2 regions of the Pseudomonas sp. G3-39 genome follow, and region 2 is predicted to be linked to the other one. Evidence: predicted binding sites of a transcription regulator. Region 2 holds the regulator's gene; the other holds the start of a gene.

Region 1 (5,271 bases), 1.5 Mb from region 2:
GCCAGGTCACGGTAGGTGACCACGGCGGTTGGCTCGGCGGCTTGCCAGGCTTTGACGACTTGGCTGCTCAACTGACGGGAAGCGGAGTTGTCGCCCAGAATGCTCGAATCGATGTGCAGCAGTTTCATGTGGAATCTCCTGTAAAGAATCGCCGGCGGCGACGGAATGGAGACAATCCTACGGAAGAAACCAATAGCTGATTAGCCGCCGACAATGCGATAGTTCGTCCCACTGATAGAACGGTGGACTTTTCATGCAGGATCTCAATGATCTCTACTATTTCGCCAAGGTGGTCGAGGCCGGTGGCTTCGCCGCAGCCGGGCGTTTGCTGGGCATTCCCAAGTCTCGACTGTCACGACGCATTGCCGAACTCGAAGAGCGCCTCGGCGCCCGTCTGCTGCAACGCACCACGCGCCAGTTGAACCTGACCGCTGTTGGCGAACGCTACTTGCGCCACTGTCAGGCGATGTTGCTGGAAGCGGAGATGGCCGACGAAGCGGTCGCCAGCATGTCCAGCGAGCCACGCGGCCGCTTGCGGGTGTCGTGCCCGACCGGTCTAGCGCGGGAAATGTTGCCGTGGGTGATCAGCGAATTCCTCGGCAAATTCCCTCAGGTGCAACTGGAGGTCGTGCTGCTCAATCGCCGGGTGGATCTGGTGGCCGAAGGTTTCGACGTTGCGTTGCGTGTGCGCGAACTCGGTGATGAAGATCCGTTGCTGGTCACCCGGCGTCTGCGCCAGGCGCAAATGGTCGTGGTGGCCAGCCCGGCCTTTGTCGAGGGCAAAACCATCACTCATCCGCAGGACTTGAAGAACCTGCCGGTGCTCGGCGCGCTGGAGGCCGATCGCATGGTGCATGTGCGCTTGCTGGATGAGCAAGGCAACAGCGTCGAACTGAACATGGAGGCGCGGTTGGGCATCGATGACTTCATCGTGCGCAAGGCCTGTGTGCTGGCTGGCCAGGGTTTTACCCTGCTGCCGATGATGTATTGCGAAGCCGACCTTGAGAGCGGCGCGCTGGTGCAATTGCTGCCCGAGTGGTCGTTGCCCGGCGGCTGGTTGCAGGCGGTGTATCCGCATCGACGCGGGGTGATGCCGGCGGTGCGGGCGTGGATCGATCACTTGGTCGAATCGTTCAATGCGTGTGGGGAGCGGTTGTTATGAAACAGGGAAAGATGAACGAAGCGGATGTCGCCGCCTTCTGCCTGGCCTTGCCGGGTGCGCAGGAGGATTACAAATGGGGCGGCGTGCGGGTGTTCTCGATTGCCGGCAACAAGATGTTTGCCCTGCAAGGGCTGCGCGGGGATTCATTGGCGTTCAAGGTCGACAAGGACCTGTTTCTCGGCCATTGCGACCGCCCGGGTATTCACCCTGCGCCTTATCTGGCGCGGGCGCAGTGGATCATCATGCACCCGCCCTACCCGCTGGGTGCCGAGGAGCTGCAGGGATTACTGACGCGTTCGCATCAATTGGTGGTAGGCAAATTGCCCAAGAAAACCCAAATCGGATTACTGCTGTAAACCCGATCCTGTAGGAGTGAGCCTGCTCGCGATAGTTGTGTGTCAGTCGACATCTCCTTGACTGATGCGACGCCATCGCGAGCAGGCTCACTCCTACAGGAGGATTTGTGGTGATTCAGAACAGTGACAGCAGGTTCGAACCGAGAAACAACTGATCGATCCAGAACACCTGATGCAGCGCCACAATCACCCAGAACAGAATCTGAAACGACACCTTGCGCGTCTTGTGCCGGAATACCTGTTGGGCGATCAGCGCGCCGGGCCAGCCGCCGGCCAGTTCCAGCGCATGCAGGATGTTCTCCGGTGTGCGCCACGCATCGGCGCGGGCCTTGCGCTTGTCTGCCCAGTACATGAAAAACGCCAGTACGCTGACCACGCCATAAGCGGTCAACGGCACCAGCGAGATGCCGCGCAGCCACATCGACAGCGAGCCGAACAGCGGCAGCGCGCACACGATCAGCAGCACCGCCAGTTTCAGTTTCAGATGCTGAATGCCGCCACCGGACGGGCGTCCGTCCGGGCGGCGCGCGCGGGAATCACTCATGGCTTGGCCGCCGACCAGTCGACCCAGCCGAACTGCCAGGTCGCCAGAATCACCAGACCGAAAACAATCCGGTACCAGGCGAATGCCGCATAGCTGTGGCTGGCGATGAACTTGAGCAGACCGCGCACGGCGATCATGGCGAAGATGAACGCGGTGATGAAACCGATGGCGAACACCGGGAAGTCCGCCGGCACAAACAGATGGCGATACTTGTAACCGGAGTACACCGCCGCACCGACCATGGTTGGCATCGCCAGGAAGAACGAGAACTCGGTCGCAGTCTTGCGCGACAGGCCAAACAGCAGGCCGCCGATGATCGTCGAGCCCGAACGCGAGGTACCGGGGATCATCGCCAGACACTGGGCGAAACCGACTTTCAGCGCGTCCTTCCAGGTGATCTCGTCCACGGTTTCGGCGTGCACTTCATGTTGCCGACGCTCGGCCCACAGCATGATCACACCGCCCACCACCAGCGCGGTCGCGACAGTGATCGGATTGAACAGGTATTGGTGAATCAGGTCGGCAAAAATCACCCCCAGCACCACCGCCGGCAGAAACGCGATCAGCAGGTTGGCGGTAAAACGCCGCGCACTCGGCTGGGTCGGCAAGCCGATCACCACGTCGAGAATCTTGCGACGAAACTCCCAGACCACCGCGAGGATCGCGCCGAGCTGAATAATGATGTTGAACGCCATGGCCCGTTCGCCGCCGAAGTCGAGCAAGTCGGCAACAATGATCTGGTGTCCGGTACTGGAAATGGGCAAAAACTCCGTCAGCCCCTCTACAACTCCAAGAATCAGTGCCTGCAAGGCGGTCCAAAGATCCATCAGTCCCCCAAAGAGCGATGCACAAAGGCATGCCCCGATAGTATTTTTTTACGTTCACTGCGATCAGCGTAGCTGTTTGTAGCTGTACCGATTCCGCGCACACAGCATCCACACGAAACGGTCAAAATTCCGTGAAATATCAATTTGGATTCAGGTTTTCACGCGCGGGGCCGAAATCCTAACAGACAAGCCTTAATAGTGCTGCGGCGTTATTCGACTTGGGTCGCGTATGCCTGACCACCCAAACGTGGTTGGATGCTGGCGTTGATTTATTACAAGAAAAAGAAATCGGAGTGACAGCGTTATGAACAGCTTGCGCAGTGTGTCGATCAGCCGACGCTTGTGGCTCATTTTGATTGTGGCCGTGGTCATGTTGTTGACCTTGGGCGTGTTGATGCTCAAGCAGATCCACGATGACCTGTACCACGCCAAGGCGCAGAAAACCCAGCATGTGGTGCAGACCGCCAGCGGCCTGCTGAGTTACTACCACGACCTGGAAACCGCCGGCACCCTGACCCGCGACGCCGCGCAGAAACAGGCGTTGACCGCCATTCGTGGCCTACGCTACGACCAGAGCGATTACTTTTGGATCAACGACCTCACCCCCGTGATGGTCATGCACCCGACCAACCCCAAACTCGAAGGCCAGAACCTCTCGGCGATCCGCGACCCAGACGGTTTCGCGGTGTTCAACGAGATGGTCGCGATCGCCAAAAGCAAAGGCGCGGGCATGGTCGATTACCGCTGGCCCAAGCCCGGTGCCAGCGAACCGGTGGCGAAAACCTCCTATGTAAAATTGTTCGAGCCGTGGGGCTGGGTGCTCGGTTCGGGCGTTTACGTCGATGATGTGCAGAGCGAGTTCCGGGGGCAGTTAATCAAGGCTTCGGTGATTGGTTTGGTGATTGCCGTGATCATGGCCTTGCTGGTGATTTTGATTGCCCGCAGCATCGTCCGTCCGTTGCAGGAAACCGTGAACGCCATGGCCAACATCGCCAGCGGCGAGAGCGACCTGACCCGCAGCCTCGACACCCACGGTCAGGACGAAGTCACGCAACTGGCGCATCACTTCAACGCCTTCACCGCCAAGTTGCGCCGGGTCATCGGTGACCTGCAGGTTTCGGCCAGTGCGCTGGGTCAGTCGTCCAGTGAACTGGGCAACGATGCGACTCAGGCCCAGCAGCGCAGCCAACAGCAATCGCAGCAGATGGAACTGGTCGCAACCGCAATCAACGAAGTCACCTACGGCGTACAGGACGTAGCGAAGAATGCCGAACATGCTGCCGCTGAAATGCGCGATGCCGAAGCTCAGGCGCAGCAGGGCCAGATCAACATCGACGGCAGTCTGCAACAGATCGACAAGTTGTCCGGAACCATTGACCAAGCGGTCGAAGTGATTCGCACCCTGGCGGCCGAAAGTACGCAGATCGGCAGTGTGCTGGAGGTGATCCGCTCGATTGCCGAGCAGACCAACCTGCTGGCGCTCAACGCGGCCATCGAAGCGGCCCGCGCCGGGGAACAGGGCCGGGGCTTTGCGGTGGTGGCTGATGAAGTACGGTTGCTGGCGCAGCGCACGCAAAAGTCGACGGCGGAAATCCAGAGCATGATCGAACGCCTGCAGAATCATTCCGAAGCGGCGGTGAAAGTCATTGGCGACAGCAGCAAGGCCTCGCAACTGACCATCGAACAGGCGGGATTGGCCGGCGCGAGCCTGAATGCCATCGGCCAGGCCCTGCGCAATCTCAACGGCCTGAATGCCTCGATTGCCAGCGCCACACTGCAACAGGCGCATGTGGTCGAGGACATCAACCAGAACGTCACGCAGGCGGCCGGCCTGTCTCACAGCACGGCGCTGGCGGCGGAGCAGTCGAGTGTGGCGAGCATAAAGCTTGGGCAGTTGAGTGAACAGCTGAACCAGCTTCTGCGCCAGTTCCGCGTCTGACCCCTCACCCTTGTGGGAGCGAGCCTGCTCGCGAAGGCTTAATGTCAGTCAACATCTGCGTTGCTGACATACCGCTTTCGCGAGCAGGCTCGCTCCCACAGGGTTATTCGTCATTCAAGGTTTTTGGGTACAATTGCGCCCCTTCTTGCACTCCCCCAAGGAACCCCCATGTCCGGGCTTGAACTGTTTGCCGCCGCCCTCGGTGTGATCGCCGTCTGGCTGACGGTCAAACAGAATCCGTGGTGCTGGCCGATCGGCCTGGTCATGGTGTTGCTGTACAGCTGGATCTTCTACGACGTGAAGCTGTACTCGGACATGTTGCTGCAAGTGATTTACGCCGCGCTGCAAGTCTACGGCTGGTGGCAGTGGACCCGCGCCGGGACGATGCATGACGGCCGTGAAGTCACGCGTCTGGATCGGCGCTCGATCCTGCTCGGTCTGAG
Region 2 (5,271 bases):
GTCGGAGATCGACAACAGGATGTGATCGCCTTCCTGCTCGGCGGCCAGCACCACGCGACCGCCACGGGCCTTGCCCGAAGCTTCGCGTTCTTCCGGCGATTCGATGCCGTGGTCGACCGCGTTGCGCACCAAGTGGACCAACGGGTCGGCCAGGGCCTCGACAAGGTTTTTGTCGAGGTCGGTTTCTTCACCCACCAGTTCCAGATTGATCTCTTTCTTCAGCTGACGCGCGAGGTCGCGAACCAGACGCGGGAAGCGCCCGAAGACCTTCTTGATCGGCTGCATCCGGGTCTTCATCACCGCGGTCTGCAAGTCAGCCGTGACCACGTCGAGGTTCGACACGGCCTTGGACATGGCTTCGTCGCCGCTGTTGAGACCCAGGCGCACCAGACGGTTACGCACCAGCACCAGCTCGCCGACCATGTTCATGATTTCGTCGAGACGCGCGGTATCGACCCGCACAGTGGTCTCGGCTTCGCTCGCCGGTTTTTCCGGCGGCGGAGCAGCTGCGGCGCGGGCCGGCGCCGGCGCAGCAGCGGCAGCAGGTTTTGGCGCTTCGGCTTTCGGCTCAGGCTTGGGAGCAGCCTTCGGCGCAGCAGCCGGAGCGGCAGCAGCCTTGGCGGCAGGCGCGGCCACAGTCGACGCGGTGCCCGCAGCAGCGGCGCCAACGTCGGTGAACTTGCCTTTGCCGTGCAACTCGTCGAGCAGCGATTCGAATTCGTGATCGCTGATCAGATCGCTGCCGGCAGCGGCGGCCGCCGGTGCGGCAGGCGCAACCGGTGCCGAGGCGATCGCCGACTCCAGCGCTTCCACGGCAAAGTTGCCCTTGCCATGCAACTGATCGAGCAGTGCTTCGAATTCGTCGTCGGTGATGTCCGAGCTGTCGCCCGCCGCCGGTGCCGCTGGAGCGGCCTCGGTCGGTGCGACGGCGTCTGGCGCGAACTGGCCTTTGCCGTGCAGTTGATCGAGCAACGACTCGAATTCGGCGTCGGTGATTTCATCGCTGGCGGCCGCATCGGCAGCCGGCGCAGGTGCAGCAGCGGCCGGGGCTTCGGCTTCGGCCTTGACGGCGTTCAGCGAATCCAGCAGCTGTTCAAATTCGTTATCGGTGATGTCGCCCGAATCGCTCGAATCGCCTTCGACGACCAGTTCTTCGATCATCTCGGCCACTGGCGAAGCCGGAGCTTCGTCGGCCGTTTGCGGTTCGGCCAGACGCGCCAGGGCGGCCAGCAGTTCCGGGGTTGCAGCAGTGATCGGTGCACGTTCACGGACTTCGCTGAACATGCTGTTCACCGCGTCCAGCGCTTCAAGCACCACGTCCATCAGTTCTGCATCAACGCGCCGCTCACCCTTGCGCAGGATGTCGAACACGTTTTCGGCGATGTGACAGCACTCCACCAGCTCGTTGAGCTGAAGGAAGCCGGCGCCCCCTTTTACAGTGTGGAAACCGCGAAAAATTGCGTTGAGCAGATCTGCGTCATCCGGGCGGCTTTCCAGCTCGACCAGTTGTTCGGACAGTTGCTCAAGAATCTCGCCGGCCTCAACCAGGAAATCCTGAAGGATCTCTTCATCGGCGCCGAAGCTCATTAATGGGGTGCTCCTACAGGTCTAAAAACCCAAAAAACCTAAAATTCCAAAACACTAGAATCCGAGGCTGGATAACAAATCGTCCACATCGTCCTGACCGGACACAACGTCTTCTCGTTTATCGGCATGAATCTGCGGACCTTCACCCTGCGAGAGATGTTTTTGTGGATCTTTTTCTGCAAGCATCGCGGCACGGTCGTGCTCGATGCCCGCAAAGCGGTCAACCTGACTGGCCATGAGGACGAGTTTGAGTAAATTGCTTTCGACTTCGGTGACCAGCTGGGTCACACGCTTGATCACTTGACCGGTGAGGTCCTGGTAATCCTGAGCCAGCAGGATGTCGTTGAGGTTGCTCGACACCGCACGGTTGTCCGTGCTGCTGCGTGACAGAAAACCGTCGACCCGGCGCGCCAGCTCGCGGAACTCTTCAGCTCCGACTTCACGACGCATGAAGCGGCCCCAATCGGTGCTCAGAGCCTGGGCTTCTTCAGCCAGGCCATTGACCACCGGGGTGGCGCTTTCCACCAGATCCATGGTGCGGTTGGCCGCGGCTTCGGTCAGCTTGACCACATAGCCCAGGCGTTCGGTGGCGTCGGTGATTTGCGACACTTCCTCGGCCTGCGGCATGTGCGGATCGATCTGGAAATTGACGATCGCACTGTGCAGTTCGCGTGTGAGCTTGCCCACTTCCTGATACAGGCCGCGGTCACGGGTCTGATTGAGCTCATGGATCAGTTGCACAGCGTCGCCGAACCTGCCTTTTTCAAGGCTCTCGACCAGTTCGACCGCGTGTTTTTTCAGGGTCGACTCGAAATCGCCCTGTGAAGATTCGTTATGCTCCATAGCTCCCCCGCGCGTCATCAGCCGATGCGTTCGAAAATCTTCTCGATTTTGTCTTTCAACGCCTGAGCCGTGAAAGGTTTGACCACGTAGCCGTTCACACCAGCCTGAGCGGCCTCGATGATTTGCTCGCGCTTGGCTTCAGCGGTCACCATCAGCACCGGCAGATGCTTGAGTTTTTCATCGGCACGCACGTGGCGCAGCAAGTCGATACCGGTCATGCCCGGCATGTTCCAGTCCGTTACCAGAAAGTCGATGCTGCCGCTGTTGAGTACCGGAATGGCGGTAGTGCCATCGTCGGCCTCGACGGTGTTGGTGAACCCGAGATCGCGCAGCAGGTTCTTGATGATCCGCCGCATCGTTGAGAAGTCATCAACGATGAGGATTTTCATGTCTTTGTTCAATTCGACCTCCAAGCAGTCTTAAACGCGCCCAGCACCTGGACGCGCCACTTCAATCAATCGGCGCAGCACTCGAAGACTGTCTGGAGCACAACAGAGCAAGACCGGTGCCGTTCTCACCGCACCAGCCTCGTTCGCAGTGTCCCCACACTGCCTTCAGCGCGCTCGCCACTCCCCCAAACGCCCCCGCAAACGGGCCGCGCACTGGCTGTGTAACTGGCTGACCCGCGATTCACTGACGCCAAGGACTTCACCGATCTCCTTGAGGTTCAGCTCTTCGTCGTAGTACAGCGCCAACACCAGTCGCTCACGCTCCGGCAAATTGGCAATCGCGTCCGCCAGCGCCGCCTGGAAGCGTTCATCTTCCAGATCGCGTGACGGCTCAAGATGAGCACTGGCGCCATCCTCGTGCAGCCCTTCGTGTTCGCCGTCCTGCAACAGGTCGTCGAAACTGAACAGCCGGCTGCCCAGGGTGTCATTCAAAATCCCGTAGTAATCGTCGAGACTCAATTGGAGTTCGGCCGCAACCTCGTGATCTTTAGCGTCACGGCCGGTTTTAGCTTCAATTGAGCGAATGGCATCGCTGACCATACGGGTATTGCGGTGAACCGAGCGCGGTGCCCAATCCCCTTTGCGCACTTCATCGAGCATCGCGCCGCGGATCCGGATGCCCGCGTACGTTTCGAAACTGGCGCCTTTGCTGGCGTCATATTTGGTCGAGACTTCGAGCAGGCCGATCATCCCGGCCTGAATCAGGTCTTCAACCTGCACACTCGCCGGCAAGCGCGCCAGCAAGTGATAGGCAATGCGCTTGACCAGTGGCGCGTAACGCTCGATCAACTCGTACTGCGCGTCACGTGCCGACTTCTTGTAGTAGTTCATACCGCTCGCGGTCATAACACAGGCCCTGCTGTTTGCTGCACGAGGCGCTCGACGAAAAACTCAAGGTGGCCGCGCGGGTTGGCAGGCAGCGGCCAGGTATCGACCTTCTGCGCGATCGCCTTGAACGCCAGCGCGCACTTGGAACGCGGAAAGGCTTCATAGACCGCTCGCTGCTTCTGCACTGCCTTGCGCACGCTTTCGTCGTACGGCACGGCGCCGACGTATTGTAAGGCGACGTCGAGGAAGCGATCCGTGACCTTGGTCAACTTGGCGAACAGGTTGCGCCCTTCCTGCGGGCTCTGCGCCATGTTGGCCAGCACGCGGAAGCGGTTCATGCCGTAGTCGCGGTTGAGCAGTTTGATCAGCGCGTAGGCGTCGGTGATCGAGGTCGGCTCGTCGCAGACCACCAGCAACACTTCCTGCGCGGCGCGGACAAAACTGACTACCGAGTCACCAATACCCGCAGCGGTGTCGATCACCAGCACATCGAGGTTGTCGCCGATGTCGCTGAAGGCCTGAATCAGACCGGCATGTTGCGCCGGGCTCAGGTGCACCATGCTTTGGGTGCCGGAAGCGGCCGGCACGATGCGGATCCCGCCGGGCCCCTGCAACAGCACGTCGCGCAGTTCGCAGCGACCTTCGATCACATCGGCCAGAGTACGTTTGGGGGTCAGTCCCAGCAGAACGTCGACGTTCGCCAGCCCCAGATCGGCGTCCAGCAGCATGACCCGACGGCCAAGCTCTGCCAGCGCCAGAGACAAGTTCACTGACACGTTAGTCTTGCCGACGCCACCTTTGCCGCCGGTCACCGCGATCACCTGTACGGGATGCATGCTGCCCATGTTATTTCTTTACCTTGTCTTGCATAGACGGAGGCCACATTACTGGCTGCGCGTTCTCAACCGGAACAATGCATGGCAGACCATCGATGTAGGTACAAAAACGGTTCATTACCTCAGCCAACCTGCTTGGTCGGGCTGTGGTAGATATCAGCGAACATGTCAGCCATGGCTTCTTCGCTGGGTTCTTCCTGCATTTGCACGCTGACGGCGCGGCTGACCAGTTGATGACGGCGCGGCAGATGCAGATCATCCGGAATCCGTGGGCCATCGGTCAGGTACGCGACCGGCAGTTCATGACTGATCGCCAGGCTCAACACTTCGCCAAGGCTGGCCGTCTCATCCAGTTTAGTCAGGATGCAGCCGGCTAGCCCGCAACGCTTGTAACTGTGGTACGCGGCGGTTAGAACCTGTTTCTGGCTGGTGGTTGCCAGCACCAGATAATTTTTTGAACGGATGCCACGCCCGGCCAGACTTTCCAGCTGCATGCGCAAAGCCGGATCGCTGGCCTGCAAGCCGGCGGTATCGATCAGCACCACGCGTTTGCGCAGCAGCGGGTCGAGCGCCTGCACCAGCGACTGGCCCGGATCGACGTGGGTCACCGGCACGTTGAGAATCCGCCCCAGCGTCTTCAGTTGTTCCTGCGCACCGATGCGGAAACTGTCCATGCTGACCAGCGCGACATTCTGCGCGCCGTACTTGAGCACGTAGCGCGCAGCGAG

What was found. The regulator FliA, encoded in region 2, starts transcription of late flagellar genes. The targets are predictions, from matches to a motif close to CTAAAGTTTNNNNNNNNNNNGCCGNTAA.
Region 1: ACOYXG_RS14050 (methyl-accepting chemotaxis protein) is a predicted target of FliA. The motif match lies at 3,039-3,066, and genes of this name have one in related genera.

What each region holds. Positions count from the first base shown of each region.
Region 1 covers NZ_CP186497.1:3,181,748-3,187,018, forward strand. Annotated here, with positions in the region: gene ACOYXG_RS14025 (FMN-dependent NADH-azoreductase) at 1-128, opposite strand, end outside; gene ACOYXG_RS14030 (LysR substrate-binding domain-containing protein) at 254-1,162, shown strand; gene ACOYXG_RS14035 (MmcQ/YjbR family DNA-binding protein) at 1,159-1,518, shown strand; gene ACOYXG_RS14040 (DUF1294 domain-containing protein) at 1,634-2,062, opposite strand; gene ACOYXG_RS14045 (undecaprenyl-diphosphate phosphatase) at 2,059-2,889, opposite strand; gene ACOYXG_RS14050 (methyl-accepting chemotaxis protein) at 3,194-4,828, shown strand; gene pnuC (nicotinamide riboside transporter PnuC) at 4,997-5,271, shown strand, end outside.
Region 2 covers NZ_CP186497.1:1,651,845-1,657,115, reverse strand. Annotated here, with positions in the region: gene ACOYXG_RS07480 (chemotaxis protein CheA) at 1-1,587, opposite strand, end outside; gene ACOYXG_RS07475 (protein phosphatase CheZ) at 1,642-2,430, opposite strand; gene ACOYXG_RS07470 (chemotaxis response regulator CheY) at 2,448-2,819, opposite strand; gene fliA (RNA polymerase sigma factor FliA) at 2,985-3,725, opposite strand; gene fleN (flagellar synthesis regulator FleN) at 3,722-4,552, opposite strand; gene flhF (flagellar biosynthesis protein FlhF) at 4,666-5,271, opposite strand, start outside.